One region of the Rhizobium sp. 01N447_2 genome, then DNA from elsewhere that is predicted to be linked to it. Evidence: predicted binding sites of a transcription regulator. Region 1 holds the regulator's gene; the other holds the start of a gene.
The links. Region 1 encodes PhoB, which activates phosphate uptake and scavenging genes when phosphate is short. Its sites were predicted from a motif close to TGTCATNNANCTGTCAT; they were not measured.

Region 1 (3,687 bases):
TTGACGGAAGCTGCAGTTGAAAAGGCGCTGGATCGCAAGATGAGCAACGTCCCTTATAAGATGATCGGAAAGGAAGTCTCGGTTTACTACGGCGAGAAGCGCGCGCTTTTCGATGTGAACCTGAACGTCCGCGAAAACACGGTAACCGCCCTGATCGGCCCGTCCGGCTGCGGGAAGTCGACCTTCCTGCGGTGCCTCAACCGCATGAACGACACGATCGACGGCTGCCGCGTCACCGGCAAGATCACGCTTGATACCGACGATATCTATGATCCCGATATCGACGTCGTCGAGCTTCGCGCCCGGGTCGGCATGGTCTTCCAGAAGCCCAACCCGTTCCCGAAGACGATCTATGAAAACGTCTCCTACGGCCCGCGCATCCATGGCCTTGCCAAGTCGAAGGCCGACCTCGACCAGATCGTCGAGACCAGCCTGCAGCGCGCCGGCCTCTGGAACGAGGTCAAGGACCGCGTGCACGAGTCCGGCACCGGCCTGTCGGGCGGTCAGCAGCAGCGCCTCTGCATTGCGCGTGCCGTCGCCGTCAGCCCTGAAGTGATCCTGATGGACGAGCCCTGCTCGGCGCTCGACCCGATCGCCACCGCCAAGGTCGAGGAGTTGATCCACGAGCTGCGCGAGAACTACACGATCGTCATCGTCACCCACTCCATGCAGCAGGCCGCGCGCGTCTCGCAGCGCACCGCCATGTTCCACCTCGGCAATCTCGTCGAGGAGAACGACACCGACAAGATGTTCACCAATCCCGACGATCCGCGCACCCAGGACTACATCATGGGTCGCTTCGGCTGATTTTGGCGTCACCAAGCCTTTCCGTTATTCGAGGATAAAGCCCCATGGCATCGACACATATTTATTCTGCCTATGATGATGATCTGAAGTTCCTGTCCAGGCGGATTTCCGAAATGGGCGGCCTGGCCGAGCAGATGGTCGCCGAAGCCGTGCGGGCGCTGGTCAACGGCGATACCGCGCTGGCGCAGAAGGTCATCTCCGACGATGTGATCCTCGATCACGCCGAACGCGAAATCGGCGACAAGGCGATCGTCACCATCGCCCGCCGCCAGCCGATGGCCGCGGACCTGCGCGAAATCATGGGTTCGATCCGCATCGCCGCCGATCTCGAACGCGTCGGCGACCTTGGCAAGAACACCGCCAAGCGCGTCATCGCCGTCCAAAGCACCGGCGTTCCCCGCAAGCTCGCCCGCGGCCTCGAGCATCTGTCCGAGCTGGCGCTCGTCCAGCTCAAGGAAGTGCTCGATGTCTACACCAATCGTTCCGCCGACAAGGCGAATGCGATCCGCGAACGCGACAACGAGATCGACGCGATGTACACCTCGCTGTTCCGCGAGCTCCTGACCTACATGATGGAAGATCCGCGCAACATCACCAGCTGCACGCATCTTCTCTTCTGCGCCAAGAACATCGAGCGCATCGGCGACCACGCCACCAACATCGCCGAGACGATCTTTTACATGACGACAGGCGCGCAGCCGGAAGGCGACCGTCCGAAGGACGACAGCGCCAACACCGTCGGCGCGGTCACCGAATAACCGCCCACACCCGCCGCTTGCGTGCGCGCCCATCCGGGCGCGCAAGAGGTCGCAGCCAATTCTGATTTTGCGCAGGATGCATTGCTTAAATCACCCCCGGTTTAAGGATCATGCGCGAGGAGACCGACACGCATGATCCCGAGAGTTGCAGTTGTTGAAGACGAGGAAGCCCTCAGCGTGCTTCTTCGCTACAATCTCGAAGCGGAAGGCTTCGAGGTCGATACCATCCTTCGTGGCGACGAAGCCGAAATGCGACTTCAGGAGCGCACGCCCGATCTTCTCATCCTCGATTGGATGCTGCCTGGCGTCTCCGGCATCGAGCTCTGCCGGCGCCTGCGCATGCGGCCGGAAACCGAGCGCCTGCCGATCATCATGCTGACGGCGCGCGGCGAGGAGAGCGAGCGTGTCCGCGGATTGTCGACGGGCGCCGACGATTATGTCGTCAAGCCCTTCTCGACCCCCGAGCTCGTTGCCCGCGTCAAGGCGATGCTGCGCCGCGCCCGTCCCGAGGTGCTGTCGACGGTGCTGAAATGCGGTGACATCGAGCTCGACCGCGAGACCCATCGCGTCCATCGCAAGACCCGCGAAGTCCGCCTCGGCCCCACCGAATTCCGCCTGCTGGAATTCCTGATGTCGTCGCCAGGCCGGGTCTTCTCCCGCTCACAGCTTCTCGACGGCGTCTGGGGCCACGACATCTATGTCGACGAGCGCACCGTCGACGTCCATGTCGGCCGCCTGCGCAAGGCGCTGAATTTTTCCAACATGCAGGACGTCATCCGCACCGTCCGCGGCGCCGGTTATTCGATGGAAGCCTGAGGGCTTCCGTTCTGGTTGCTGACAAAGTCGCTCGTGCTAACGTCCTAACCTACCGGGGTCGAGCCACTCGTCTCGACCCGTCCTCCGGACCCCGTAGACGGGGCGAGGGGACGTGCTCTGCGAAAGGTTGGTGGGGACAGAGAGGGTTGCGGCACAATCTCTTCTCCCCTCGGGGAGAAGGTGCCGGCAGGCGGATGAGGGGGCCACACGGCACACTCTTTCCGTGATAACCTATCCCACATGCCGAACGGCTGCGCCCTGAACACGATCGAAACGACGCCAACGCGGTCGAAACCCGCATGGTGTTGTAAGAAAGACCGGCTTCCCTGGCCCCCCTCATCCGCCCTACGGGCACCTTCTCCCCGAGGGGAGAAGAGGGAATCGAGATGTTGCGGCATGTCACTTCGCCCCTTGAGAACCGAAGGAAAGGTCGAGACCCATGGCTCGACCCTGGTTGGTGGCGGCAGCCGGATGAGGGCAAGTCGGCGTTCTCAACGAACTGAACACCCAAGCGCTCCCATCCGCGCATAAAAAAACGGGCCACTCGGCCCGTTTTCTGCATTCTAACGATGGTCAGCCCGCTCAGCTGGCCCGCGCTGCCGCCCGGCGGCGTTCGTTCACCGGCTGGTAGGCAAGCTTCTGGTGATAGCTGCAATAGGGCGAATTGTCGGGGGATTCGCAGCCGCAGAAATGGAAGTCGTCCTTCAGCGGATCGCCGACCGGCCACTTGCAGGTGCGTTCGGTCAGTTCCGTCAGGCCGAGGCGGCGGGAAATCGGCACCACCACATTGCCTCTCGGCACGTATTCCATTTCCTCGATCGTTTCGATCTCGATCTCTTCCTTCAGCATCGTCGCGCCCTGCTGGCGGGTGACGGTGCGGGTGGTGATCCGAGAGGCGAAGTTCGGCGCGCGCGGCGCCGATGTATTGCGCTTCGGCGTTCGCGCCGCGGTGTTGGTGCCGCCGGCCTTGGCGCGGCCGGGAAGGCACAGCCGGTGCACTTTACCGATGACCGCGTTTCGGCTGACACCGCCAAGTTGTGCCGCGATCTGGCTCGCGCTCAGTCCTTCGGCCCAARGCTTCTTGAGTTTCTCGACCCGCTCGTCTGTCCAGTTCATGCCCTGTCTCCACCTTTTGCGTTGGTGATGGCAGAATCCCTCACCGTTGTCCCGGGAGCTCCGAAACAAGAAACGCTTGATCAATTTTGGTGACTAGTTCCGCCGCATGCAGTCTAGTAATTGATCTTTAACCTAGTGTGAGCCTGACTCCGTGACAAGAGTCGCATGAATCCGGATGAATCGAATTCGT
Region 2 (3,687 bases), on a different contig from region 1:
GTGGCATCCCCACCGCGGGAGATGCCTTGTCGATCCTCTCGGAGGAATTATCCGTCGATCGTCAAGACGATAGCCGTCGGACCGTAAGAGAGGCTCGCCCTATGGCCTGCGACGGTCAGCTTTTCGAAGGCGCCAGTCACGGCGCTCGCCTTCAGGATCTCGATCTTCGTTCCAGGCGTCGGGACAAAACCGTCGGCAAGCGTCACATCGAGCTCGCCGGCCAGCACCGCCTTGCCATGGACGATCAGCGTACCCTCGCCGTTCACGCCGAGCCTCTGCTTCATCACGGCCGTGGCAAGCTGCTGATAGTCGCCGCCGATGGTCACGGGCTTGTCCGCTGCCAGAACGAGCGAACCGCGGTCAGCCGTCAGGCCGCCGGTACCGAAGGCCGACGGCGAGAGGGCCACCAGCGCGCCCTCTTCCAGCACGGTACCGCCGGCATAGCTGTTGGCGCCCGACAGCCCGAGGATGCCTTCGCCGCGCTTCACCAGCCTGCCCTTGCCGGTGATGTCGTTCCGCCAGGTGTCGATCGCATTGAAACCGCCCTTTGCCGCGTCCATCGTCACGGTCACGTCCTGCTCGAACGCACCATAACCGTCGGCCGCGGCAAAGAGGTTGAGACGGCCGTAACCTTCCGCATCGTCGAGGAGCGGATAGCCGGAGGCGACTTCCGTTGTCTTCAGCACGTCGCGGCGCTGCTCGCCGCCCAGATAGGGCAGACGCGTTTCGAGAAGCGCTTCGGCGCCCTGCGGCACGCGCGCCGGCTGATCGGTCGCATGGATCGTCGGCAGGCCGTAGCTCAAGCGCTGCAGCACGTAAGCGCGATTGGCGTCATGATCGGCGAAACGATCTGTAGCCAGCGGTGCCGCATGGGCAGCGACTTCGAGCGCGCCCGCATCCGCAACGCCTGATTTGGCGATAAGCCATGACTGCGCTTGGCTGTAAGCGTCGTTCTTCAGCGCGGCATTATCGGGCTTATTCAGATTGTAGACGACCGTAGCCGTGCCGAGCATCCGGCCGCCCATCACGTCGAGAGGAGAATGCATGCCGGCGAGGATGCGGTCTTCACCCAGTTCGCTGGCGCGCGTGATCATTTCCTGAAAGCGCTGCGGCACGAGATAGGCCATGGCCAGCGCATCCCGCCAGGCTTCCGCCGTATGCCCGCTCGGGAAACCGCCGTCCTCGACCGGCTTGCCGCTCTTGGCGGGCTCCAGCGTCGGGACGACCGACACGTCCTGGCTCCAGCGGTAGGGACGGCCATACTTGAAATAGCGCTTGGCCGGCTCCGTCGAGCCATCACCGCTTGCGGCGTTGATGAAGTCGATTGCAAGGCCCATGTCGGGGTTGGCATCGGTCTTGTTTTCCGCGTCCGGCTTGCTGCCGGCGCCGCGATTGTTGCCCTTGTCGTCATATTTGACCGTCGTCGCGTCGGCCGCCACCTCGGTGATCGTGGTGATCTGCTTCGAGCCGGCCTTCCAGGCATCTGTCAGCGGACCGAGGCCATCGACGATGCTGGCATTCTTGCCGCGCCGATCGTCGAGATAGGCGGCCACCGCCTGATCGGCAGTCCGCGCCCGCGTCGCTTTGACGACATAGGCGATGTTGGCGTCATGGACGGCCTGGTTGACGATATGGCCGTCGGTCTTGCTAGAAGGAATGCCGTCCCAATCCGTCTTGGCGACCGCCGGGCAATTATCCTTGGCCGGGGCTTCGACACCCGCATCGACGAAAGGCGTGCGCGGGGTCCAGATTTCGAGGAAGCCGGAGAGAAGATGAACGGCGGCGTTGCTGTCCACCGTCGAGAAGCAGGCGTCACCACGCTTGTTGGTGTTTCCGGCCTGCGCATAAGGCGCTTTCGCCGCCGTGGTCTGCTCGGCGCTGGCAAGCGATGGCACGATCGAAAGAAGGCAGACGAGGGCGGTGCTCAGGCGGCAAAGGCTTAAAGCAGACATGGCGATACCCGAAATGATTGAACGAACGCCGGGAGAGTTAGAGCCCTTATGTGACAGATCAATTGCAAAAATATTGCCATTCTGTGAACCAGTCGGTGCCCGCCTCTTGCCTTTCCCAACCATCCCGCCAAAACTGCCGGAGAGACGATGAGCCCAACCGGAATGCCGGAAAGGAAGACATGGCAGCGCGCCAACGCATCATTCCGGTGAGACGCGAATATAATCGCTGGGTCGCCAACCAGACGCTGGAAGATTACGCGTTGCGCTTCACCGCAAAGAGCGCTCGCCATTTCTCCTCGCAGCGCATCTCGCAGACGGCGATCGGCGCGATCTCCTTTCTGGCGCTGGAGGCGATCGGCGGGGCGATCACTCTCTCCTACGGCACCACCAACGCCTTTTACGCCATTATCGTCGCCTCGGCCGCCATGCTGGCGATCGGCCTGCCGATCAGCCGCTACGCCATCCGCCACGGCGTCGACATCGATCTTCTGACGCGTGGCGCAGGCTTCGGCTATATCGGCTCGACCATCACCTCGCTGATCTATGCGAGCTTCACCTTCATGCTGTTTGCGATCGAGGCATCGATCATGTCCGGGGCGCTGGAGCTCACCCTCGGCATCCCGCTCTGGATCGGCTACATCATCAGCGCCGTCATGGTGATCCCGCTGGTGACGCACGGCGTGCGGCTGATCAGCAAGTTCCAGCTGATGACCCAGCCCTTCTGGATCGTGCTGAATATCCTTCCCTTCATCTTCATCGCCTTGTTGGACTGGGAAAAGTTCGATCTCTGGCGCGCCTTCGCCGGCATCCGCCATGCCTCCGGCCCGCCCGGCACCATCGCCGAATTCGATCTGGTGGAGTTCGGCGCCGCCTCCGCCGTCATCCTGGCGCTGATGTCGCAGATCGGCGAACAGGCCGACTTCCTGCGCTTCCTGCCGCCGGACCCGCAGCGCAAGTGGCGCCACCGCTTGGCGATCTTTCTCGCCGGGCCCGGCTGGGTCATCATCGGCGCGCCGAAGCTGCTTGCCGGTTCATTTCTGGTCGTGCTGACCTTCACCTCGGGCGTCCCCCTCGATCGCGCCGCCGACCCGGCGCAGATGTATCTGACTGCCTTCGGCTACATGGTCCCCTGGCATAATGCCGCGCTGCTGTTGATGGCCGCCTTCGTCGTCGTCTCGCAGCTGAAGATCAACGTGATGAATGCCTATGCCGGTTCGCTCGCCTGGTCGAACTTCTTCTCGCGGCTGACCCACAGCCATCCCGGCCGCGTCATCTGGCTGGTCTTCAACGTCGCGATCGCCCTGCTTTTGATGGAACTCGGCATCTACCGGCTGCTGGAGGAAACGCTCGGCATCTTCTCGATCATCGCTATGGCCTGGCTCTGCACGATCTCCGCCGATCTCTTCATCAACAAGCCGCTTGGCCTTGCTCCCCCCGGCATCGAGTTCAAGCGCGCCCATCTCTACGACATCAACCCCGTCGGCCTCGGCGCCATGACGTTGTCGGCGGCCGTGTCGCTGATCGCTCATTTCGGCGCCTTCGGCGATATTGCCGCCTCGCTCGCGCCCTATATCACCCTCGTCGTCGCATTGATCGCCTCGCCTGTCATCGCCTGGGCGACCAAAGGCAAGTTCTATCTCGCCCGCAAGCCGCGCCACAGCTGGAAGAACCTGACGAGCATCACCTGCTCGGTCTGCGAACATCCCTTCGAACCGGAGGACATGGCCTGGTGTCC

Region 2: the regulator PhoB is predicted to act here: its motif matches at 2,003-2,019, upstream of AC1ECN_RS12020 (acid phosphatase).

What each region holds. Positions count from the first base shown of each region.
Region 1 is NZ_JBFTQY010000019.1:65,697-69,383, forward strand. Features, by position in the region: gene pstB (phosphate ABC transporter ATP-binding protein PstB) at 1-807, shown strand, start outside; gene phoU (phosphate signaling complex protein PhoU) at 852-1,565, shown strand; gene phoB (phosphate regulon transcriptional regulator PhoB) at 1,698-2,381, shown strand; gene AC1ECN_RS16280 (GcrA family cell cycle regulator) at 2,964-3,497, opposite strand.
Region 2 is NZ_JBFTQY010000014.1:197,132-200,818, forward strand. Features, by position in the region: gene AC1ECN_RS12020 (acid phosphatase) at 48-1,952, opposite strand; gene AC1ECN_RS12025 (hybrid sensor histidine kinase/response regulator) at 2,132-3,687, shown strand, end outside.